3 regions of the Massilia sp. X63 genome follow, and region 2 is predicted to be linked to each of the others. Evidence: predicted binding sites of a transcription regulator. Region 2 holds the regulator's gene; each other region holds the start of a gene.
The links. The regulator HrcA, encoded in region 2, represses chaperone genes, less so after heat shock. The targets are predictions, from matches to a motif close to TTAGCACTCNNNNNNNNNGAGTGCTAA.
Positions count from the first base shown of each region.

Region 1: rpoH (RNA polymerase sigma factor RpoH) is a predicted target of HrcA. The motif match lies at 4,923-4,949, and genes of this name have one in related genera.
Region 3: groES (co-chaperone GroES) is a predicted target of HrcA. The motif match lies at 5,426-5,452, and genes of this name have one in related genera.

Region 1 is NZ_JBFTEF010000005.1:203,505-211,207, reverse strand. It holds gene AB3347_RS12335 (transporter associated domain-containing protein) at 1-263, shown strand, start outside; gene AB3347_RS12330 (exopolysaccharide biosynthesis protein) at 294-917, opposite strand; gene AB3347_RS12325 (VOC family protein) at 1,048-1,527, opposite strand; gene yghU (glutathione-dependent disulfide-bond oxidoreductase) at 1,653-2,489, opposite strand; gene AB3347_RS12315 (energy transducer TonB) at 2,687-3,088, shown strand; gene AB3347_RS12310 (hypothetical protein) at 3,169-3,663, shown strand; gene rpoH (RNA polymerase sigma factor RpoH) at 3,908-4,798, opposite strand; gene ftsX (permease-like cell division protein FtsX) at 5,257-6,171, opposite strand; gene AB3347_RS12295 (cell division ATP-binding protein FtsE) at 6,168-6,845, opposite strand; gene ftsY (signal recognition particle-docking protein FtsY) at 6,859-7,703, opposite strand, start outside.
Region 2 is NZ_JBFTEF010000002.1:537,647-545,349, forward strand. It holds gene leuS (leucine--tRNA ligase) at 1-589, opposite strand, end outside; gene AB3347_RS06500 (barstar family protein) at 763-1,089, opposite strand; gene dapB (4-hydroxy-tetrahydrodipicolinate reductase) at 1,092-1,904, opposite strand; gene AB3347_RS06510 (outer membrane protein assembly factor BamE) at 1,916-2,539, opposite strand; gene fur (ferric iron uptake transcriptional regulator) at 2,632-3,060, shown strand; gene hrcA (heat-inducible transcriptional repressor HrcA) at 3,133-4,149, opposite strand; gene AB3347_RS06525 (HAD family hydrolase) at 4,246-4,956, opposite strand; gene AB3347_RS06530 (hypothetical protein) at 5,211-5,804, shown strand; gene AB3347_RS06535 (hypothetical protein) at 5,821-6,468, shown strand; gene AB3347_RS06540 (hypothetical protein) at 6,651-6,824, opposite strand; gene rsmA (16S rRNA (adenine(1518)-N(6)/adenine(1519)-N(6))-dimethyltransferase RsmA) at 7,094-7,703, opposite strand, start outside.
Region 3 is NZ_JBFTEF010000014.1:125,599-133,301, forward strand. It holds gene AB3347_RS21965 (hypothetical protein) at 1-588, opposite strand, end outside; gene AB3347_RS21970 (DUF2167 domain-containing protein) at 721-1,653, shown strand; gene AB3347_RS21975 (site-2 protease family protein) at 1,653-2,369, shown strand; gene AB3347_RS21980 (GNAT family N-acetyltransferase) at 2,481-2,954, shown strand; gene AB3347_RS21985 (sulfite exporter TauE/SafE family protein) at 3,029-3,832, opposite strand; gene AB3347_RS21990 (EVE domain-containing protein) at 3,832-4,302, opposite strand; RNA gene ssrS (6S RNA) at 4,372-4,552, opposite strand; gene AB3347_RS22000 (cell division protein ZapA) at 4,610-4,921, opposite strand; gene AB3347_RS22005 (hypothetical protein) at 4,918-5,166, opposite strand; gene groES (co-chaperone GroES) at 5,541-5,831, shown strand; gene groL (chaperonin GroEL) at 5,894-7,540, shown strand.

The sequences.
Region 1 (7,703 bases), on a different contig from region 2:
CGCCGGGCCACTGGGAAGCCGACGGCGCGGCCGACCTGCACCTGCTGGAACAGGTGCTGGAGACCGATGCGCTGGTGGGCGAGGACGCGGTCTACACCTCGCTGGCCGGCTTCCTGCTGGCGCGCTTCGAAACCCTGCCCGCCGCCGGCCAGGCGGTCGAGGTGGACGGGCTGCGCTTCGAGATCCTCGCGGTCGAGGACCGGCGCATCGCCCGGGTCGCGATCCGGCGCCTGGCCGGGGAGGCCGAGGCGCAGGAGCGCTAGCCGCCTGTTCCGGCGTGCGGCGGTTCGGGCTCAGGCGGCCAGGCGCGCGATCAGCTCGCGCAGCGCCAGGCCGCCGCCGGCGATCAGCACGCCGAAGTACAGGATGGTGAGGACGTTGCTGATATGGCCCAGCAGCACGCAGACGCCGTCGCGCTGCAGCAGGCCGATCGCCAGGAACAGCAGGGCCACCGCCGGGAAGGTATTGCTGAACGGGATCAGGCCGAAGGGCATCATCAGGAGCACGGCGCCCAGGATCAGGGCGGCGTTGTTCAGGTGCTGGACCGAACCGCCGGCCACCAGCCATGGAATGCGGTTGGGCTTGCTGACCCGCTCGATCTTGCCGAGCCAGGACAGGGATTTGCGCAAGAGCGGACGCAATTTCTTGGTGGCGATGGTGCGATGCTTCAGGCGCGCCGGGATCCACAGCTCGCGCCCGAACAGGCGGCTCAGGCCGATGAGCAGGATGGCGGCGCCGAACACCGTGCTCACGCCGGGGATCGAGACCGGGATCAGGAAGACCAGGGTCAGCAGGGCGGCCAGGATCAGCAGGCCGTCGTTGCCGACACGGTGGATCAGTTCGCTCAGCGTGATGCCGGTGGGCGGCAGCGAGCGCACCAGGTTGCGGAGCTTCCGTGAAATCGGTTCGGCTTGCATTGCGTGTTCTTTCGTCTTGCGGTGGAAGTGGTTCATGGATCGCGGCGCACGGGCGCCCAAGGTCGGGCAATAGTATAGAGCACGCCAGGACGTGCTCAGCGTCCTGGACGGAACACGAATGTGAAGTTGCTCAGCCGCGCCGGGCCGCTTCGATCGCGGCGACGTCGATCTTGCCCATCGTCATCATCGCTTCGAAGACCCGCTTGGCCACCGCCGGGTCGGGATCGGCCAGGCCGTCGGTGAGCACGCGCGGCGTGATCTGCCAGGACAGGCCCCAGCGGTCCTGGCACCAGCCGCAATCGCTCGGCTGGCCGCCATTGCCGACGATGGCGTTCCACAGGCGGTCGGTTTCTTGCTGGTCGTCGGTGGCGATCTGGAAGGAGAAGGCCGGGCTGTGCTGGAAGGCCGGTCCGCCGTTCAGGCCGATGCAGGACACGCCGGCCACGGTGAACGCGACCGTCAGCACGTCGCCCTGCTTGCCGACCGGGTAGTCGCTGGGCGCGCGGAAGACCTGGCCCACCGCGCTGTCCGGGAAGGTAGCGGCATAGAACTGCGCCGCTTCCAGCGCGGTTCCGTTGAACCAGAGGCAAATCGTGTTCTTGCTGACCATGGGCATGTCTCCAATCGTTGGCATATCGGGTGGGAAGCTCGCGCGCCAGCATAACGCAAACGCGCGGCCGTCCGGCAGCCGCCGCGGTCCGACTTATGGGAGATCAGCCCCGGTGCTGTCAGGCATCAGTCGAGGTCGGCCGCGTCGTGGCGTTCCGGCACTTGCTCTTCGGGATTGCCACGCACGCGGTTGACCTTGCGGCCGCGCATGACGGCCGGGCGCGCCGCGACTTCGTCGGCCCAGCGGCGCACGTGTTTGTACTCGTGCACCGACAGGAATTCGCCGGCCTCGTACAGCTCGCCGCGCACCATGCCGCCATACCAGGGCCAGATCGCCATGTCGGCAATCGTGTATTCATTGCCTGCGACGAAGCGGTTCTCGGCCAGCTGGCGCTCCAGCACGTCGAGCTGGCGCTTGGTTTCCATGGCATAGCGGTCGATCGGGTACTGCAGCTTCTCCGGTGCATAGGCGTAGAAGTGGCCGAAGCCGCCGCCCACGAAAGGCGCCGAACCCATCTGCCAGAACAGCCAGTTCAGGGTCTCGGTGCGGGCCGGGATCTCCTTCGGCAGGAAGGCGCCGAACTTCTCGGCTAGGTAGACCAGGATCGAACCGGACTCGAACACGCGCACTGGCTCGGGCCCGCTGCGGTCGACCATGGCCGGGATCTTCGAGTTCGGGTTGATCGCCACGAAGCCGCTCGAGAACTGGGCGCCTTCGTTGATCTTGATGAGCCAGGCGTCATACTCCGCGCCCGTGTGGCCGAGGGCCAGCAGTTCCTCCAGCATGATGGTCACCTTCACGCCGTTCGGCGTGGCCAGCGAGTACAGCTGCAGCGGGTGCTTGCCGACCGGGAGCTCGGCCTCGTGGGTCGGGCCGGCGACCGGGCGGTTGATGTTGGCAAAAGTGCCGCCGGAAGCGGCAGGCGGGGTCCAGACTGTCGGCGGCACATAGGGATCGGTCATCGGGCGCTCCTTGGGCATCTGATCAAAGCGATCATTCTAGCCGGCGCGGGCGGGACGTGCCGGACGCGCCGGAAAAGGTACTTCGTTACAGTGTGCGACTTTTCTGCTCGGGCAATGTGCGATAGTGAGCAGAACGGCGCCCCAGGCAAAGCCCGGACGCAAGCCGACAAAAATAGGGAGATTACCGAGGAGGATGCATGTCGGACCGGAGACGTTTCAACGATGTCTTGACAGCGAGTAGGTCGCTTGCGCTGGGCTTGTTGTTCATGGGGCCAGGCGCTGCGCATGCCGGCGACACGACCAGGACGGTCAAGCTTGCTGCCGATGCTCCTGGCAATATAAGGACTGAAACATGCTCGCGCCCCGAGTATCCTGAGCAGGAATTGAAACAGAACCGCCAGGGGACAGTAACGCTGCGCTTCCTGATCGGCGCCGACGGCACCGTCAAGCGATCCCTGGTCCAGGCTTCTTCAGGTTCCCCTGCACTTGACGAGGCCGCGCTCGTCGGACTCTCCAAGTGCCGCTTCAATCCGCCACGGGTCGACGGTAAACCGGTCGACGCCTGGACTGCCATCCAATACGTGTGGAAGCCGCAATAAATCGTCTACGGCTTCGCTAAAAGATCCTGCTGTAAGCTCAATCATCCAACGGGTAGTTTTCAATGCGATCAATTTGTCTCATGGCCGTTGTGCTTCTTTCGCTGCTGAGTACGAGCACGGCGCAGGCCCAGAAGACGATCGTGCTCGGTGCAATCGACAAGCTGGAGTTCGTGAAGGAGGGCACGGAGTATTGCCCTGTAACCTGTCCGCGTCTCGAGACGACAGAGGGCGGCGTCACCCGGATCTGCCTGTCGCGGCACGGGGACTGTCAACTGGTCAGTCTCCGGGTGATCGAGGTCCTGGCGGGTGCCGACCCCGGCGCTACCGTCGTAGGCAAGTCCAAGTTGGGCGAATTCAACCGACCGACGATACCGATGGAAACGCGCCTGGTTCTCGCCGACATCGACAAGCAGGGATTCGCCAGCTATATCGGCGCCACCTATTCCCACGAGGGCGTGCTATTGCTACCGAAATCCTGGGCCATGGTCGATGGGATCGATCTGCTGCCAATGAAAGATGAACGCGGCTTCGTGCCGCTGGAACGACTCCGCCAGCGCTTGCGTGCCGGACGCTAGCGCGTCCTTCCCTCAATCCAATCTGCTCGCTGCCGCAGCCACGAGCAGCAATGAAAAAAACCGCCGCAGCGGGTTTTTTCAGTACATCGGGGTCAGGTCTGACATTTAGACACGAGCTGAGCAAGACGATCGAGCAACCCTCGAGCTCGTGTCCGATTGTCAGACCTGACCCCCACCCTACACAGCCACGAGCACCAATGAAAAAACCCGCCGCAGCGGGTTCTTTTCAGGGACTGGACGACGTTTACACGTAAGCCGCCAGCGCTCCCTTCATCTTCTTCAGCGCAGCCGATTCGATCTGGCGGATGCGCTCGGCCGACACGCCGAACTCTTCGGCCAGGGTGTGCAGCGTGGCGCCCGAACCGTCGTCATTGGCCAGCCAGCGCGCTTCGACGATGCGGCGCGAACGCGGGTCCAGCTTGCCCAGCGCGGTCTCCAGGCCTTCCGACTGCAGGCGGTCGACCTGTTCGGCCTCCAGCACGCGGGTCGGCTCCTGCTGCTCGGACGACAGGTAGGCGATCGGGGCGAACTTGTCGTCGTCGTCGTCGGTCGGCGATTCGAGGGCGATGTCGCGGCCCGACAGGCGGGTTTCCATCTCGATCACTTCCTCGCGCTTGACGTCGAGCATCTTCGCCAGCTCGTCGACCTGGCTCGGGGTCATGGTGTCGAGGCCAACCTTGTTGCTGCGCAGGTTGAAGAACAGCTTGCGCTGGGCCTTGGTCGTGGCGACCTTCACCAGGCGCCAGTTCTTCAGGATGTATTCGTGCATCTCGGCCTTGATCCAGTGCATCGCGTACGACACGAGACGCACGCCCTGGTTCGGGTCGAAACGCTTGACTGCCTTCATCAGGCCGATGTTGCCTTCCTGGATCAGGTCGGCGTGCGGCAGGCCGTAGCCGAGGTAGCCGCGCGCGATCGATACCACCAGGCGCAGGTGCGAGAGCACCAGCTTCTGGGCGGCGTCGAGGTCATTCTTTTCCCGCAGCGACTTCGCCAGCGAAACTTCTTCTTCGTGGGTGAGCATCGGCAGGCGATTGACGGCCGAGATGTAGGCGTCAATATTGCCGAGATTGCCGGTAAAACCCAGGTTCAGGGCGCGACTGCCGGCAGGGACCAATGCGGATTGTGCGGACATGTTCATTTCCCTCGTAGTAATCTTGCTACACCCTTAATGTGCCACGGACCCATGCCGCGCGACACCAGCGTTACTGCTTGTTACTCGGGTGCTTTCCTTGATTTCGCTGTATTCGAGACATATATTAGCACTCTCGCCGGGGGAGTGCTAGGCAAGGCATCGATTTATCGAAATCGATTAAGTCTGGCTAAAGTATTGCTTATGGGAATCAAAATTGCATCGTTTTTACTGTAGAGCAGGCGATCCGGATTTGATTGATCCAGATCAAATGTGAACAAAAAACGGCTGGAAATCGTATTAGGGACAGGTTAAAGGCCCAGGATAGGGCCTTCTGTTGGATGGCGCACCTTCACCAGGGGCGGCCTGTAGGAGTAGCGCTCGTCTGAGCGTAGGGTGAACAGCAGGGGGGGCGTTCCAGAGCAGGCGCGGACGGCCGGGCCGCCCGCGCAAGCCAGATGTCAGCGCACGCGCGCCAGGTGACGCTGCACCGACAGCATGGCCCCGATCAGCCCGAGCCCGGCACTGATCGCCAGCACGCCGGCCGTCTCCAGCGCGCCGAGCGGGGCCAGCTGGAATGCCGAGGCATACAACTTGGCGAAATCGGCAATCGCGGCGTTCAGCGGGCGCAAGGCCAGCATCACCGCGCCCAGCGCCACCATGCCTGCGCACAGGCCGAGCAGGGCGCCCGTGTAGTAGAAGGGGCGGTGGATGAAGTTGTCGGTGGCGCCCAGCAGCTTCGAGACGGCGATCTCTTCCTTCTGGGTCAGCACCTGCAGCCGGACCGTGTTGAATACCACCGCGATCACCACGACGCCCAGCGTCAGGGCCAGCAGCAGCAGCGCCAGGCGCAGGATGGCCAGCATCGCGGCCAGGCGCTTGACCCAGGCCGAATCGACCTGCACCACGTCCACGCCCGGCAGCGCGCGCAGCTGCTCGGTGATGGCGTCGACCTGGCCGGCGGCGTTGCTGCCGTCCAGGCGCATCCGGTAGCTGTCCGGCAGCGGGTTGTCGCCCAGCGTGTCGATCACGTCGCCCAGGCCGCTCTGCTCCTTCATCGAGGCCAGGGCTTCCTCGCGCGGGACGAAGGCCACGTCGGCCTTGCCGCCGGCGGCGGCGATCGCCTTGATGCGCGGCTGCAGGGCGGCCGCTTCCTCGCGCGTGGCCTCGAGCTTCATGAACACGCTGATTTCGGGATCGACCGACAGCTGTTCGGACAGCGGGCGCACGTTGTCGAGCAGGGTGATGCCGGCAAAGGGCAGCATCAGGGCAAAGGCGACCACGAGCACGTTGAACAGGAAGCTGCCCGGCGACTTGCGCACCGTGGACAGGGCTGCGCCAAAAGCGAAGCGGTGTTGGCGGACCCACGGGCTCATGCTGCACCTCCGCTGCGGCCGGCAGGGACCAGCTGGCCCTGCTCCAGGCGGATCACCCGCGCCGTCGCGCTGTCGAGCACCTGGTCGTCATGGGTCGAGATCACGCAGGTCACGCCCACGGCGTTGAAGGCGCGCAGCGCGTCCAGCACCTTGTCGGCCGCCACGCGGTCGAGGTTGGCGGTCGGCTCGTCGGCCAGGATGATCTGCGGACGGTTGACGATGGCGCGCGCCACCGCCACGCGCTGTTGCTCGCCGCCGGACAGTTCCAGCGGCATCGCCCTGGCGCGCTGTTCCAGGCCCACCTTGTCGAGGGCCGCGCGGGCGCGCTGTTCCGCCAGCGCCTTCGGGGCGCCGGTGACGAGCAGGGGCAGCATCACGTTGGCCAGGATGTTGCGGTCGTTGAGCAGGCGCTGGTGCTGGAAGATCAGCCCCAGGTTACGGCGCAGGAAGGGGATGCCGGCCTTGCCGATGCGGCCGATGTCCTTGCCGTTGACGGTGACCGTGCCGCTGGTGGGGCGCTCGACGGCGGCCACCATCTTCATCAGGGTCGACTTGCCCGCGCCCGACGGGCCGGCCAGGTAGACCAGCTCGCCCTTGGCGATCTCGAGGGACACCTCGCGCAAGGCATAGGCATCGGTGGAATATTGCTTGGAGACGGACTGGAATTCGATCATCGAGGGCCGTTCCTTAACCGAGCAGCGCTTCGACGAATTCGTCGGCGTTGAACGGCTGCAGGTCGTCCAGCTTCTCGCCCACGCCGATGAAGTACACCGGCACCGGGCGGGTGCGTGCGATCGCGGCCAGCACGCCGCCCTTGGCGGTGCCGTCCAGCTTGGTGATCACCAGGCCGGTGAGCTGCAGCGCGTCGTCGAAGGCCTTCACCTGGGCCAGGGCGTTCTGGCCGGTGTTGCCGTCGATGACCAGGAGCGTTTCGTGCGGGGCGCCATCCATGCCCTTGCCGATGACGCGCTTGATCTTCTTGAGTTCTTCCATCAGGTGCAGCTGGGTCGGCAGGCGGCCGGCGGTGTCGACCATCACGACGTCGGTGCCGCGCGCCTTGCCCGATTGCACCGCGTCGAAGGCGACCGCGGCCGGGTCGCCCGAGGCCTGCGAGATCACGGTGACGTTGTTGCGCTGGCCCCAGACCATTAGCTGCTCGCGCGCGGCGGCGCGGAAGGTGTCGCCCGCGGCCAGCAGCACCGACTGGTCGAAGCGCTGCATGTGCTTGGCCAGCTTGCCGATGGTGGTGGTCTTGCCGGCGCCGTTCACGCCCGAGATCATCATCACCAGCGGTTCGTGGCGCCCCAGCTCCAGCGGCTTCTGCAGCGGCAGCAGGAGCTCGACCATCAGCTCCTTGAGCGCGGCCTTGACCTGGGCGGCGTCCAGCAGCCGGTCTTCCTTGACTTTGCGGCGCAGGGCGTCCAGCAGGTACTGGGTGGCGTCCATGCCGGCGTCGGACATCAGGAGGGCGGATTCGAGTTCCTCGTACAGGTCCTCGTCGATGCGCGCGCCGACGAACAGCAGCGACAGGT
Region 2 (7,703 bases):
GCACGTAGTACATCGGGATCTCGCGCTTCTCGATCAGCGCGCCCGAGCGCCAGCCGCGGCCGTCCACCACCTGCTCGTTGGCCAGCACGGTCTGGTCCACCGGGTCCCAGTTCACGGTGCCGGTCTTCTGGTAGATGATGCCCTTTTCGAGCATCTTGAGGAACATCCACTGGTTCCACTTGTAGTATTCCGGCTTGCAGGCGGTCATCTCGCGCGACCAGTCGATGGCCAGGCCCATCGATTCCATCTGCCCGCGCATGTGCGCGATGTTCGAATAGGTCCACTCGGCCGGCGGCACGTTGTTCGCCATCGCCGCGTTCTCGGCCGGCATGCCGAAGGCGTCCCAGCCCATCGGCATCAGCACGTTGTAGCCGTTCATCCGCAGGTAGCGGTACATCACGTCGTTGATCGTATAGTTGCGCACGTGACCCATGTGCAGCTTGCCCGACGGGTAAGGCAGCATCGAGCAGGCGTAATACTTGCCTTTCGGGAAACGCGGGTCGTGTTCGACGGCTTTATAGGCGTCGATCGACTTCCAGTAGGCCTGGGCGGCCTGTTCTACTTCGGCTGGACTATATTTTTCTTGCATGGTTTCTGCAGACGTAATGAGGGGGTGGAACAGAACATTATACTGGTTCATTTTGCAGTGCGGCGAAGTGCGGCGGCGCAGTGCAGGAAGCCCGATGGGCTTGTTGTCAATGCCGCAAAAGAAAAACCGCCATCCGGCCTGTGCCTGGATGGCGGTTTGCTTGCGGCCGAGGGTTAGCGCAGCACCAGTTCCAGCGCCGGCTTCTCGCCGTAATCCTCGTAGCGCTCGTTGATGCCGCCGATGCAGAAGCTGATCTCTTCCAGCAGCTCGGGCGCCGCGGCCTTCATCTTCCCGGCATCGCTGATGACGATTTCCAGCACCTCGTTCGGCTTGAGCCGGAACTTGGTCATGTTCTCTTCGTCGCGCAGGTAGCTCATGCAATCGACCCAGGCGTCGATGCTGTCGGCATACGATTCGGGAAAGCCGAACGCGCGCCGGCTCTCCGCATGGAAGGAGGCCTCGTCGACGATGGCCGCGCCGTTCAGTTCCGCGACTGCCATGGTCAAGCCTTCAATCCGAGCACGTCCTGCATGTCGAACAGGCCGTTCGACTTGCCCGCCAGGAAACGTGCGGCGCGCAGGGCGCCGTGGGCGTAGGTGACGCGGCTGCTCGACTTGTGGCTGATCTCGATGCGTTCGCCGGTGCCGAGGAACATCACGGTGTGGTCGCCCACCACGTCGCCGCCGCGCACGGTGGCGAAGCCGATGGTCGAGGGGTCGCGCTCGCCGGTCACGCCTTCGCGGCCGTAGACTGCGCATTCCTTCAGGTCGCGGCCAAGCGCGTCGGCGATGACTTCGCCCATCCTGAGGGCGGTGCCGCTCGGCGCATCGACCTTGTGGCGGTGGTGCGCCTCGACGATCTCGATGTCGTAGCCTTCATTGAAGCTTTTCGCCGCCATCTCGAGCAGCTTGAGGGTGACGTTCACGCCCACGCTCATGTTCGGGGCAAACACGATGCCGACTTTCTCGCCGGCGGCGCGGATCGCGGCCTTCCCGGGCTCGTCGAAACCGGTGGTCCCGATCACCAGCTGCACATCGTTGGCCGCGCAGTATTCCAGGTGGCGCAGCGTGCCTTCCGGGCGGGTGAAGTCGATCAGCACGTCGGCGTCTTGCAGCGCGGCCGCGAAGTCGGACTGGATCACGATGCCGGTCAGCTGGCCGGCGAAGGCGCCGGCGTCCATGCCGATCGAGGGCGAGCCGGCGACGTCGAGGGCGCCCGCCAGCACGGCGTCGGGGGCGGCCTGGATGGCCTCGACCAGCATGCGGCCCATGCGGCCGCTGGCGCCGGCGACGGCGACCTTGATGGGAGCGCTCATGCCTGCACCGCTCATGGCTGGATCACAGGCGCGCCGCCGACCTTGGGCGCTTCCATCGGACGCGACTCCGGCTTGGCCTTGTTGCTCACCTTGGCCGGGCCGGCGATGCGGTCGATGTACTCGCGCTCGGTCGGCAGGTTGCCGCCTTCGAAGCGCTCGACCTTGTCGTCCTTGAAGAACACGGTGACGCGGCTGGTGGTCAGCTCGCCGTTGCCGCGCGCAAGGTAGAAGGGGTAATCCCAGCGGTCTTCGTGGAACGCGTCGGTGAGCAGCGGGGAACCGAGGATGAAGCGGACCTGGTCGCGCGACTGGCCGACCTTCAGCTGGTTCAGCATCTCCTGCGAGACGAAGTTACCCTGCTGGATGTCGGGGCGGTAGGGCGAGAAGATCCAGAAGAACTTCTGCAGCTTGCTGGCCTGGACGGTCTGGGCGCCGGCGTTGGCGGCGGCGGCCGATTTCTGCGCGTCGGCGACGATCGAGGCCGGGTCCGTTTCCACCGGCGGCGCAGGACGCGTCTGGTTGCGCCAGGCGGCGCAGCCGGACAGCATCAGCGTGCATGCCAGGGCGCCTGCAAGGGCTGCCTTGGCTGCGAATTTTCCAGAATCGCGGTGGAGAACGGCTTGTTTGACGCGCATAGGTAACCTCAAAACGTTTGAGCGGGAGCTCCAAAACGCTATATCATAAAGCACTATGCCAAACTACGAGCAACAAACGTGAGCGAACTGCGATGAGTAACAACCCCACCGACCTGAAGGCCAGCGGCCTGAAGGCTACCCTGCCACGCCTGAAAATCCTGGAAATCTTCCAGAACAGCTCCGTTCGGCACCTGACGGCGGAAGATGTCTACAAAATCCTCTTGGCCGACAACATGGACGTAGGCCTGGCCACCGTGTACCGCGTGCTGACCCAGTTCGAACAGGCCGGCCTGCTGAACCGCAACCATTTCGAGACCGGCAAGGCCATCTACGAGCTCAACGCCGGTTCGCATCACGACCACCTGGTCTGTCTCGACTGCGGCCACGTGGAAGAGTTCTACGACGAAGAGATCGAGTCGCGCCAGCACAAGATCGCGGTGGAGCGCGGCTTCAAGATTGCCGAGCATTCGCTGGCCATCTACGGTAATTGCGTGAAAGTGGGCTGCCCGCGCAAGGGATGATCTTTCCGGGCCCGGGCCCGGCACGCAAACAATGGGGACGCCGCCGCCGGCATCGTCCCCATTTTTCTTGCCTCAGGACTGGCTCAAGGCATTCGACAGGAGCTTCGCGGTGATGTCCACGATGGGGATCACGCGCTCGTAGGCCATGCGGGTGGGGCCGATCACGCCGAGGGTGCCGACGATGCGGCCATTGACCTCGTAGGGCGCGGTGACCACGCTCATCTCGTCCATCGGCACCAGCTTGGATTCGCCGCCGATGAAGATCTGCACCCCGCCCGCCTTGCTCGACACGTCGAGCAGCTGCATCAGGCCGGTCTTCTGCTCGAACATCTCGAACATCTGGCGCAGCGAACTCATGTTGGACGACAGGTCGGACACCGACAGCAGGTTGCGCTCGCCCGCGATCACCATGTCGTCGCCCTCGGCCATCGCCTCGCTGCCGGCCTGCACCGCCACCTGCATCAGCCTGCCCATGTCGTCGCGCAGCTGGGCAAGTTCGCCGCCCAGGCGCTTGCGCACCTCGTCGAAGGTTAGCCCGGCGTAGTTCTGGTTCAGGTAGTTTGCCGACTGGATCAGCTGGCCCGGCGTGTAGTCGACGTCGGTGAGCAGCAGGCGGTTCTGCACGTCGCCGCGCGGATCGACGATCACCAGCAGGATGCGCTTCTCGGACAGGCGCAGGAATTCGATCTGCTGGAACACCGACTCGCGCCGCGGGCTTTGCACCACGCCGGCGAACTGCGACAGCGAGGACAGCATCTGGGCCGCGTTGGCGATGATCTTCTGCGGCTGCTGCGCCGGCAGGCGCATGTTCTGGGCGGCGGCAGCCTGCTCGTCGATGTGCTGCACGGTGAGCAGGGTGTCGACGAACAGCCGGTAGCCGCGCGGCGTCGGGATGCGGCCGGCCGAGGTGTGCGGGCTGGCCACGTAGCCCATTTCCTCGAGGTCGGCCATGATGTTGCGGATCGTGGCCGGCGACAGGTCGAGGCCGGAAATCTTCGACAGCGCACGCGAGCCGACGGGCTGGCCGTCGGCGATGTAGCGCTCGACGAGGGCTTTGAGCAGGGTCTGGGCGCGGGGTTCGAGTTGCATGGGTTGGGGAAAGCAGCAAAGGCCGGTCATCCGGGATCGGGCCATCAGCCTCTATTATGCACGTTCTTGTACACGTGCGGCTGTGCACGGCGCCAGTCAGGCATGCTCGCGCCTGAGCCAGTCCAGCAGGCCGTCCAGGCTGTTCACCTCGGCGTCCGGCCGGACCTGGTCCGGCAAGTAGTTGACCTGGCCGATCCGGTTCATCCACACGGCGCGCAGGCCGGCGCGCTGGGCGCCGTACACGTCGAGCCGCAGGTCGTCGCCCACGTAGACTGCCTCCTGCGGCGCCACATCCAGCAGGCGGCAGGCTTCCAGGAAGATCTTCGCGTCCGGCTTGGCGACGCCGAAGGCGGGCGCCGACACCGAGGCGTCGAAGTGGCGCGCCAGGCCGATGGTCTGGAGGTCGGCATTGCCGTTGGTGACCGAACCGATGCGCACCCTGCCCTTCAGGCGCAGCAGGCCGGGCAGCACGTCATCGTAGGGGATCACGGCGTTGCGGGCGGCGAAGAATTCGGTCATCGCCAGCTCCACCTTGCCGGCATCCTCGCCGGCCTGCTCGAAGGCGGCGATCAGGCCGGCGCGGCGCAGGGCGCCCAGGTCGAGCTGGAATTCGGGCTGGCGCGCCAGCAGCTCGAGCCGGGCCTGGCGCAGCGTGTCGATCGTGAACTGCTGCGCCACGCGCGGCGCGTGCTGGCGCAGCCAGGCGAACAGGATCTGCTCGGCCTCCAGGATCACCGGGGCGATCGGCCACAGGGTGTCGTCGAGGTCGAACAATACGGCTTTGGGCCAGGCGCGGCGAGGGTTCATGATGTGGGTCGATGGCAAGGTGGGCGAAGCTGGGGGATCAGGCCAAGCATAGCGAGCGCGCCCGTAGAAATCAATCCGGCACAGGAGTCCGGCTACCGGCGGTTACAGCATGATACAAAGGCAAACCGTCCAGCTGCTTGCCAAATGCACTAAAATGTTGGGCGATATATCCTGGGCGATGCCCGCCCAACAGCGTGTCTATTGATCAATTGAACACGCTTTGCACGTCCACCAGTCAGATTTTTGGAGAAATTATGAAGAGTTCGACCCTGCGTGCCGGTGCTGCCCTGGCATGCGCGCTGGCGCTGAGCGCGTGCGGCGGTAGCGATGGCGACCTGTATCTCGGCGGTTCGTTCGCCGGCGTCACCAAACCGGGCCTGGTTTTGACGAACAACGGCGGCGACGACCTGGTCGTCAATCCGACCAGCACCGGCCTCGGTGAGTTCTACTTCTCCAAACTGGTCGAGACCGATTCGAGCTACAACGTCAAGGTCAAGAGCATCCCGAGCAACGCGCTCGAGTGCAAGGAATACGACAATACCGGCAAGGTGGCATTCAGCATCAACACGGTGCGCATCGTCTGCACCATCAAGCAGCACGAGCTGAAAGGCAGCGTCACCGGCCTGACCGGCAACAACCTGGTGCTGGTCAACGGCGCCGACAAGGTCGCCGTCGCCGCGGGCGCCACCGCGTTCTCCATGGCCAAGATCAACGAAGACGCGCCCTACGGCGTCGCCATCCTGACCCAGCCCGACAACCAGACCTGCACGGTCGCCAACGGCACCGGCGTGATGGGCGCGGCCGACGTCAGCAACGTGGCGGTCACCTGCGGCCCGCGTACTCAATAAACCTGGAGCATACTGAATGAAGTTTTCCCTGATCCGTCCGGCAAGCATGCTGGCAATGGCACTGGGCCTCGCTTCCTGCGGCGGCGGTGGCGACGACAATTACACGGTGAGCGGCACCGTCGATGGCCTGATCTACCCAAGCCTGGTGCTGAGCAACAACGGCAGCGACATCACGGTGGCGCCGCCGGCCAAGGCAGGCGAACAGGTCACCTTCAGCTTCCCGAACAAGCTCGAGTACGGCGACACCTACAACGTCGTGATCAAGACCAACCCGCCGCACCAGACCTGCGGCGTGCATCCGAACTTCCCGGCAAGCAACGCCGACACGGCCGGCCGCCTGGCGTCCATCACCGCCCGTTTCGTGTGTGCCATCAACGAATACACCGTCGGCGGCAAGGTAACCGGCCTGACCAAGGACAATACCGGGCTGGTGATCGCCAACGGCAGCACCACCGGCACCACCGCGCTGACCGCAGCCGACACCAACACCACCGGCGCCGCCTTCGACTACCAGTTGATCCTGCCGGTGCAATACGGCCAGACCTACGGCGTGACCATCGTCACCCAGCCGAAAGACCGCACCTGCACGATCGCCAACCCGACCGGCACCATGGGCGATGCCAACGTGACCAACGTCGACATCACCTGCGTACCGAACAGCTGAGAGATATTCGCCAAGCTTATGTCGAATATTTGAAAGGGAAATTGGACTTATATGCTGTGACGCAGCATACTAACTCCTGTCTCCTCCAACTCTCCTCAGAAAAGAATTGGATTTAAGCCCGCCTCAACCGCGGGCTTTTTTTTGCCCGCGCGCCGCGCCTGGCTGCGAAACGCGCCGGAAGATCAGGCCGGACGCTTGGCGCTGACCTTGACCACGGCGACCTGCGAGGCGCCGACCGACACCTGGGCGTTGTAGGCATCGGCCGCGCGGCTGGTGGCCGCCTGCGCATAGCTGCTGACGCCGGCGAGGACCAGGGCGGCGATGAAGATGGCTTCCATGTGCTTGAGGACGTTCATTTTGTGCTCCCTTCGGTAAGTTGGCTGGCCGCTTCGTTCTCTGCTGCGGCTTTCGATGGGAGCACTTTACGCAATGGCCTCCGCCGTCTCCAGCGGCGTGCGATGGAATGCAAAAAACGGTGGATGAAGGGACGAAAAGCGCGATGCGCTGCCATGGTGCAGCGCAATGTAGAGCTAGATGGGGGGGCTGAAGCCAGGCTGCCGGCGCCGGCCGAAGCGAGCGGCAGTAAATGATCCGTCACCCCGGCGCAGGCCGGGGTCCAGCTTGCTTACAATAGGTTCGCCAAGGCCACATACTGCTCCAGGCCGACCGCTTCCGGACGCGCGCCCGGATCGATCCCTGCCTCGACCAGCTGGGCCTCGGTGAACATGCCTGCCACGCAGTTGCGGATCACCTTGCGGCGCTGCGAGAAGGCCTTGGCGACCACCTTTTCCAGCGTGGCGCCGTCGACGTCCAGCATCTGGCGCTTGGGGATCATGCGCACGATTGCCGAATCGACCTGCGGTGGCGGGTCGAAGGCGGTCGGCGGGACGATGAACAGCAGGTCCATGTCGTAGCGCCACTGGAGCATCACCGACAGGCGGCTGTAGGCCTTGGTGCCCGGCTCGGCCACCATGCGCTCGACCACTTCCTTCTGCAGCATGAAGTGCTGGTCCTCGACCAGCGGCGCGAATTCGGCCAGGTGGAACAGCAGCGGGCTCGAGATGTTGTACGGCAGGTTGCCGACCACGCGCAGCTTCTGCCCTTCGGGCACCGGGATCGAACCGAAGTCGAACTTCAGGGCATCGCCCGAGTGCACGGTAAGCTTTTCGCGCGGGTAGGCTTTTTCGAGGCGCGCCACCAGGTCGCGGTCCAGTTCGACCACATGCATGTGGTCG
Region 3 (7,703 bases), on a different contig from region 2:
AAGCAGGCGGCCGCGCAGGGCGAGCAGGAAGGCCGTGCTGGCGAACAGCAGTTCGACGGTGTCGTAGAAATAGCCGCCCACGGTCTGCAGGTAGGGAAAACTCAGCGCGAAGGCGGTCGGCGCCAGCACCGCGCCCAGGGGCGAGACATTGAAGTGCAGGAGGATCCGGCGCAGCACGAACAGGCTGCCCAGCAGCGCCAGGAAACTGAGGTAGTAAACGATCGCATAGCGGAAGCGCTCGCTGTGCGTGCTACCCGGGTGGCTCTTGGCGAACACCTCGTCCGGGCGGAAGCGCCTGGCAACGCGCTCCTTCACGCCTTCGGACGCAAGGGCGTCGAGCCGGCGCGCCAGGTCCGGCAGCAGCTGGCGGTAGACGAAGGGCTTGTGCGCCTCGTTCCCGAGCATGGCCGCGACGCCGAAACGCGGATCGCCGTCGCGCAGGCCCCACTTGCCGGCAAAGCCTGAAAAGGCCGCCGCGGCGACGATCCAGAAGAAGGCGAACAGCAGGAAGCCCGCCGCGCTGCGCGACATTGCGCCACCGGTGACAGGAGAGGTGTTGGGGACGAGATGGAAGGATTCTACAGCCATATTGTATGTACGTTATCGAAGCCCGGCCATCTCGTCAATACATCGCTTGCGGCAGTGACAATGCGTGAATTTGGATGGTCGAATTGTCGGTAGCATGGATTCCTTTTGCCGGAAGCTTAAGGGAAACCCGCCATGCAACGACTCCTCACTGCACTCCTGCTTTTCCTCACCCTCGGCGCCGCCGCCGCGCAGGACACCGGCGCCGCTGCACCGGCTCCGCAGCGCACGGCCGAACAGTTCCTGGCCTCGCTCGACTTCCAGCAAGGGAAGATCGCCCTGCCGGGCGGGATCGCCACGCTCGACCTGCCGCCCGCGTTCCGCTACCTGGCGCCGGCCGACACCGCGCGCCTGCTCGAACAGGGCTGGGGCAATCCGCCGGGCGGCGCCACGCTGGGCATGATCGTGCCGGCCGGCGTGAGTCCCCTGAGCGACGAGGGCTGGGGCGTGGTGGTGACCTACGAAAAGGACGGCCACGTCAAGGACGACGATGCCGACAGCATCGACTACCAGGCCCTGCTGAAGGAAATCCAGGAAGGCCTGGTCGAGGAGAACAAGGAGCGCAAGGCCCAGGGCTATCCCGCGATGACGGTGGTGGGCTGGGCCGAGAAGCCGCACTACGACAAGGCCCGGCACAAGCTGTACTGGGCCAAGGAACTGCAAACCGAGGGCGCGCAGGCGAACGGCCTGAACTACAACATCCGCGTGCTGGGACGCGAGGGCGTGCTGGTGCTGAACGCCGTGGCCAGCCTCGACCAGCTCGACCGGATCCGCAGCGAGATGCAGCAGGTGACCGCCTTCAGCAATTTCAACCAGGGCCACCGCTACGCCGACTTCGACGCCAGCACCGACAAGGTCGCGGAATACGGCATCGCGGCCCTGGTGGCGGGCGGCGTCGCCGCCAAGCTGGGCTTCTTCGGCAAGCTGTTGGGACTGCTGGTGGCCTTCAAGAAGCTGATCATCCTGGGCGCCGTCGCCGCCGCTTCCTTCCTGTGGAAGTTCGTGCGTCGCGAACAGCCCGCGCCGGCCGCAGACAAGGTCGACCTGGCCAAGAGCCCGGACGCCTGATGGGCAAGCTGCTTGCAGCGCTGCTGGCGGCCGGCAAGCTCGGGAAGCTGCTGACCACCGGCGGCACCATGCTGCTGTCGATGCTGGTCTACAGCTGGGTGTACGGCTGGCCCTACGCGGTCGGCTTCGTGCTGCTGATCTTCGTGCACGAGATGGGGCATTACGTGGCGGCGCGCCAGCGCGGCCTGCCGGTAGGCGCGCCCACCTTCATCCCCTTCGTGGGCGCCTGGATCGCGATGAAGGAGATGCCGCGCGACGTCGAGACCGAAGCCTACGTCGGCTTCGCCGGCCCGCTGGCCGGCAGCGCCGCCGCCATGGCCTGCTATTTCCTGGCCCGACAGGCCGACGATCATAACGGCAGCCAGTTGCTGCTGGCGCTGGCCTACGCGGGCTGCATGCTGAACCTGTTCAACCTGATCCCGGTGTCGCCTCTCGACGGCGGACGCATCACCGCCATCATCTCGCCCAAGGTCTGGCTGCTCGGCGTGCCGCTGCTGGCGGGCCTGTTCTTCTACCGCCCCAGCCCGATGCTGATCATGATCGCGCTGCTCGCCTACCCACAGCTGAAAGCCGCGATCCGGGGCAGCCCGGACGCGCCCGCGGGGTATTACACCGCCAGCGCCGAGGCTCGGATCAACTACGCCGTGATGTACCTCGGCCTGGCCGCGTTCCTGGCGATCATGAGCTACGAGATCCATGGGATGATCGGGCAATGAAGCCGGCTCCGGGTCGGCCGATCTCGCACCAATACATGGAATCCAGCGCATGAACAAGGCGTTCATTACTTCTGTTCCCTACCTTCACACGGAACGGCTCATGCTTCGCGAATATCGACGGAAGACTTCGACGCGTTCGCAGCGCATGTCGCCGACCCGGTCAGCGCGGCCCATCTGGTTCCGGCCGATCGCCCTGCTGCGTGGCGGATCTTCTGTTCACAGGCAGGACTATGGCTCCTGCATGGCGCCGGATGGTGGGCTGTCGAGGAAAAGGAGACTGGCCGGCCCGTCGGAACGATCGGCGCGTTCTTCCGCGAGGAATCGACCGTGATGGAGCTTGGCTGGAATACCTATCGTGCCTGTTGGGGCCGCGGATTCGCAAACGAAGCGGCGGTGGCAGTCTTGCACCATGCGTTCGAGACCCGGCGCGAACCGAAAGTCCGGGCGCTCATCGCTTCCGCCAATGAATCGTCGCTGCGCGTTGCCAGGCGCCTTGGCCTGGCGTATGAAGCGGAAACCGAGCTATACGGCAAAGCGGTCGGGGTTTATACGCGTGAGCGGGGTAAGGCCGGATTGGAAGGGTGAGAATGGACACTTCCAGGAGAAATCATAGGTGCATAGCGCGTCAGCAAGGACTCATTCCCTACCGGGATCGGTTCCTAGTGCGCCGCCTTCCAGAACATATAGGCCGCCAGCGCATACAGGATCACCGCGAACACCTTCTGCAGCTGGCGCACAGGCATCTTGTGCGCGGTGCGTGCGCCCAGTGGCGCCATGCTCACGCTGGCCAGCACGATGATGGCCAGCGCCGGCAGGTAGATGAAGCCGAGCGCATACTCGGGCAGCCCGGGCTCGCCCCAGCCGAAATAGATGTTCGAGATGGTGCCCGACAGCGCGATCGGGAAGCCCAGCGCCGCGCTGGTGGCGACGGCATTGTGGATGCGCACCCCGCACCAGGTCATGAAGGGCACCGACACGAAGCCGCCGCCGGCGCCGACGATGCCCGACAGGGTGCCGATGAAGCCGCCGGCCGCGAACATGCCCGGCGCCTTCGGCAGTGCGCGCGAGGCGGAGGGCTTCTTCCCGATCAGCATCTGGGTCGCCGAGAAGGCGACGAACACGCCGAAGAAGGCGGCCAGCACCGAGGCGTCCATCTGCTTGCCGATCCAGGGCCCGATCCAGGAGCCGAGCAGGATGCCCGGCGCCAGCAGTTTCACCACCGGCCACAGCACCGCGCCGTGCTGGTGGTGGGCGCGCACCGAGGACAGCGACGTAAACAGGATGGTGGCGAGCGAGGTGGCGATCGCCATGTGGATGGTCAGCTCGGGCGCAATGCCGCGCGCCGTGAAGATCATCGTGATGAAGGGGACCAGTACCATGCCGCCGCCGATGCCGAGCAGCCCGGCCGCAAAGCCGCCGAAGGTGCCCATCGCGAGCAGCGCCAGGATCATGCCGATGTCCATCAGCGCTTCCCTTCGCGCAGGAGGGCGACGATGGCGTTCCACTCGGCCTGGGTCACGGGCGATACCGACAGCCGGCTGCCCTTCTGCAGCAGCACCATGTCTTCCAGCGCCGGCACGGTCCGCAGCTCGCTCAGGGGCAGGTAGCGCCCCGCTTCCACGGCGCGCACGTCGACCGAGATCCAGCGCGGGGTTTCGCGGGTGGCCTTCGGGTCATGGTAGGGCGAGGACGGGTCGAACTGGGTGGCGTCGGGATACGGGCCGCTGGCCACTTCGGCGATGCCGGCCACGCCGGGCACCGCGCAACTGGAGTGATAGAACAGGATGCCGTCGCCCGCCGACATGGCGTCGCGCATGAAGTTGCGCGCCTGGTAGTTGCGCACGCCGAACCAGGACACCGTCTTCTGAGGCGCGGCCAGCACGTCGTCGAAACTGACTTCGTCCGGCTCCGATTTCATCAACCAATAGCGCATCGCTTCCCCATCAAAACCACCGCCAATAAAAAAAGCGGCTGCGTACCGAAGTGCGCAACCGCTCGTGTGTGTAGCCCCGCCTGTGTCGTTATTGCCGGCATCCCGAACCAAAAGGCTCAAGGTGGTCGCAGTCAGCTCAATTTCGGGTTCGTCAGACTAGTGACGCTCGCGCCCACCAAGCATGTCCCACAACCTATGCGAAAGAATGGTTCAAGGAATATATGACAAATCTCGAACACCGCAGGGTAGTGCGCAGTTTACTCTGTTGGCCGAGCATGTCAACCGAATCCGAATCCAATCCCGCTATTCAGGACAGATTTTCCTGCGGCGACAGCGCCTTGTCGAGGACGGTGTGCATCGCTTCCAGCTTCTGCTTGACCTCCAGGATCGACATGTCCGACAGCGGCCCTTGCGGCGATTTGACCGACAGGAATTCGGCCGCCACGCTCAGCGCCGCCATGACCGCGATGCGGTCGGTGCCCTTGACCTTGCCCGAGTCGCGCAGCGCGCACATCTTGCCGTCCAGGTAGCTGACGGCTTCGCGCAGGGTGCGCTCTTCGCCTTCGCGGCAGGCCAGGCGATAGGGCTGGCCCATGATGGAGCAATCCAGGTAGATCATTGGGTGGCCTCGTTCGTTTCGCCGCCGTCGCCGTCTTCCGACGCCGGCGCCTCGGGCGCGGGGAACTGCTCGAGCAGCGCTTCGACGCGGCGCTGGGCCTCGTTCAGGCGCTCCTTGAACGCGATGTTCTCGGCGCTCAGCAGGCTGTTGGCCTGGCGCAGCAGGTAATTCTCGGCACGCAGCGACTGGGTCAGCTGGGCGAGCCGGTCGATTTTGTCTGAGAGGTCTTGAAATTCGGAAATCATTCGACACTATAGGACTGAGATGGTTTTTCCGTCAACCGAATCGCGCCCCCATCCGGGAGGGGAGCGCTCCGGGCCGTAGCATACAGCATCCGTGCGGCGTCCCGGCGCTATCCGGTGTACCCTGCCCGGCCATTGTTCCAATTCCACGGCCGACAGTGTACAACCCATCGATTGGATTGTGTTTTCGCAAAGAAGTCGGTTCGATCCCACACATTCCCGCTTGAAATGGGGTGTTATCGTCCCTATAATCATGTTTGTGTTAGCACTCGTCAGTCGAGAGTGCTAACAAACGGAAGCACCCACTTTCCCAGCCGCCGCGACTGTACGGCGGCTTTGAACAGCTAGTCAAACCACTGAAAAATAAGGAGTTTTGCATGAACCTTCGTCCTCTGCACGATCGCGTAATCGTGAAGCGTCTCGACCAGGAGACCAAGACTGCATCCGGCCTGATCATCCCTGATGCGGCCGCCGAGAAGCCGGACCAGGGCGAAATCCTGGCTGTCGGCAACGGCAAGGTGCAGGAAAATGGCCAGGTTCGTCCGCTGGAAGTGAAGGTCGGTGACCGCGTCCTGTTCGGCAAGTACTCGGGCCAGGCCGTCAAGGTCGATGGCCAGGAACTGCTGGTCATGCGCGAAGAAGACATCATGGCTGTCGTCAGCCAGTAATCGGCCACCAAGCCGCATTCCTCCTGTAATACACATTCACGAATTCATTCGGAGAACAAGAAATGGCAGCTAAAGAAGTAGTATTCGGCGACGCAGCGCGCGCCAAGATGGTCGAAGGCGTCAACATCCTCGCCAACGCAGTCAAAGTCACCCTGGGCCCGAAAGGCCGCAACGTGGTGCTGGAGCGCTCGTTCGGCGCCCCGACCGTCACCAAGGACGGCGTCTCGGTCGCGAAAGAGATCGAACTGAAAGACAAGCTCATGAACATGGGCGCGCAGATGGTCAAGGAAGTCGCTTCGAAGACCAGCGACAACGCCGGTGACGGCACCACCACCGCGACCGTGCTGGCGCAAGCCATCGTCCGCGAAGGCATGAAGTTCGTCGCCGCCGGCATGAACCCGATGGACCTGAAGCGCGGCATCGACAAGGCCGTCGCCGCCACCGTCGAAGAGCTGAAGAAGATCGCCAAGCCGACCACCACCTCGAAAGAGATCGCCCAGGTCGGCGCCATCTCGGCCAACTCGGAAACCTCGATCGGCGAGCGTATTGCCGAGGCGATGGAAAAAGTCGGCAAGGAAGGCGTCATCACCGTCGAAGACGGCAAGTCGCTGAACGACGAGCTGGATATCGTGGAAGGCATGCAGTTCGACCGCGGCTACCTGTCGCCGTACTTCATCAACAACCCGGACAAGCAGGTCGCCGTTCACGAGAACCCGTTCATCCTGCTGTGCGACAAGAAGATCTCGAACATCCGTGACCTGCTGCCGGTGCTGGAGCAAGTTGCGAAAGCCGGCCGTCCGCTGGTGATCGTCGCCGAAGACATCGAAGGCGAAGCACTGGCGACCCTGGTGGTCAACAACATCCGTGGCATCCTGAAGACCGTCGCCGTCAAGGCGCCTGGCTTCGGCGACCGCCGCAAGGCCATGCTGGAAGACATCGCCATCCTGACCGGCGGCCAGGTCATCGCCGAAGAAGTCGGCCTGACCCTGGAAAAGGTCACCCTGAACGAGCTGGGCCAGGCCAAGCGCGTCGAAGTGGGCAAGGAAAACACCATCATCATCGACGGCGCCGGCGCCGCTGAAGCGATCGAAGCACGCGTCAAGATGGTCCGCGTCCAGATCGAAGAAGCGACCTCGGACTACGACCGCGAAAAGCTGCAAGAGCGCGTGGCCAAGCTGGCCGGCGGTGTTGCCGTGATCCGCGTCGGTGCAGCCACCGAAGTCGAGATGAAAGAGAAGAAGGCACGCGTGGAAGACGCGCTGCACGCTACCCGCGCTGCCGTGGAAGAAGGCATCGTCCCGGGCGGCGGCGTGGCCCTGCTGCGCGCACGTTCGAACCTGGACATCAAGGGCGACAACCCTGACCAGGACGCAGGCATCAAGATCGTCCTGCGCGCCATGGAAGAGCCGCTGCGCATGATCGTCCAGAACGCCGGCGACGAGCCGTCGGTCGTGGTGGCAGCCGTCATCGCCGGCACCGGCAACTACGGCTACAACGCCGCCAACGGCACCTACGGCGACATGGTCGAAATGGGCGTGCTGGATCCGGCCAAGGTCACCCGCTCGGCACTGCAGAACGCAGCGTCGATCGCCGGCCTGATGCTGACCACCGACTGCATGGTCTCGGAAGTCGTCGAAGACAAGCCGGCCGGCGGCATGGGCGGCATGGGCGGCATGGGTGGCATGGGCGGCATGGACGGCATGATGTAATAGTCCACGCCCTGTAAGGGAGGCCTGGCGCCGGTCCTTCCGGCGCCGCCCTGCTCAAGAAAGCCTGCAAGCCTAGCCTTGCAGGCTTTTTTATTTTCACCGGGGTCAGGTTGAGGTGGTCCGTGTTTCATGGACATCCAAATAGGGGACAATAAGCCCTGGA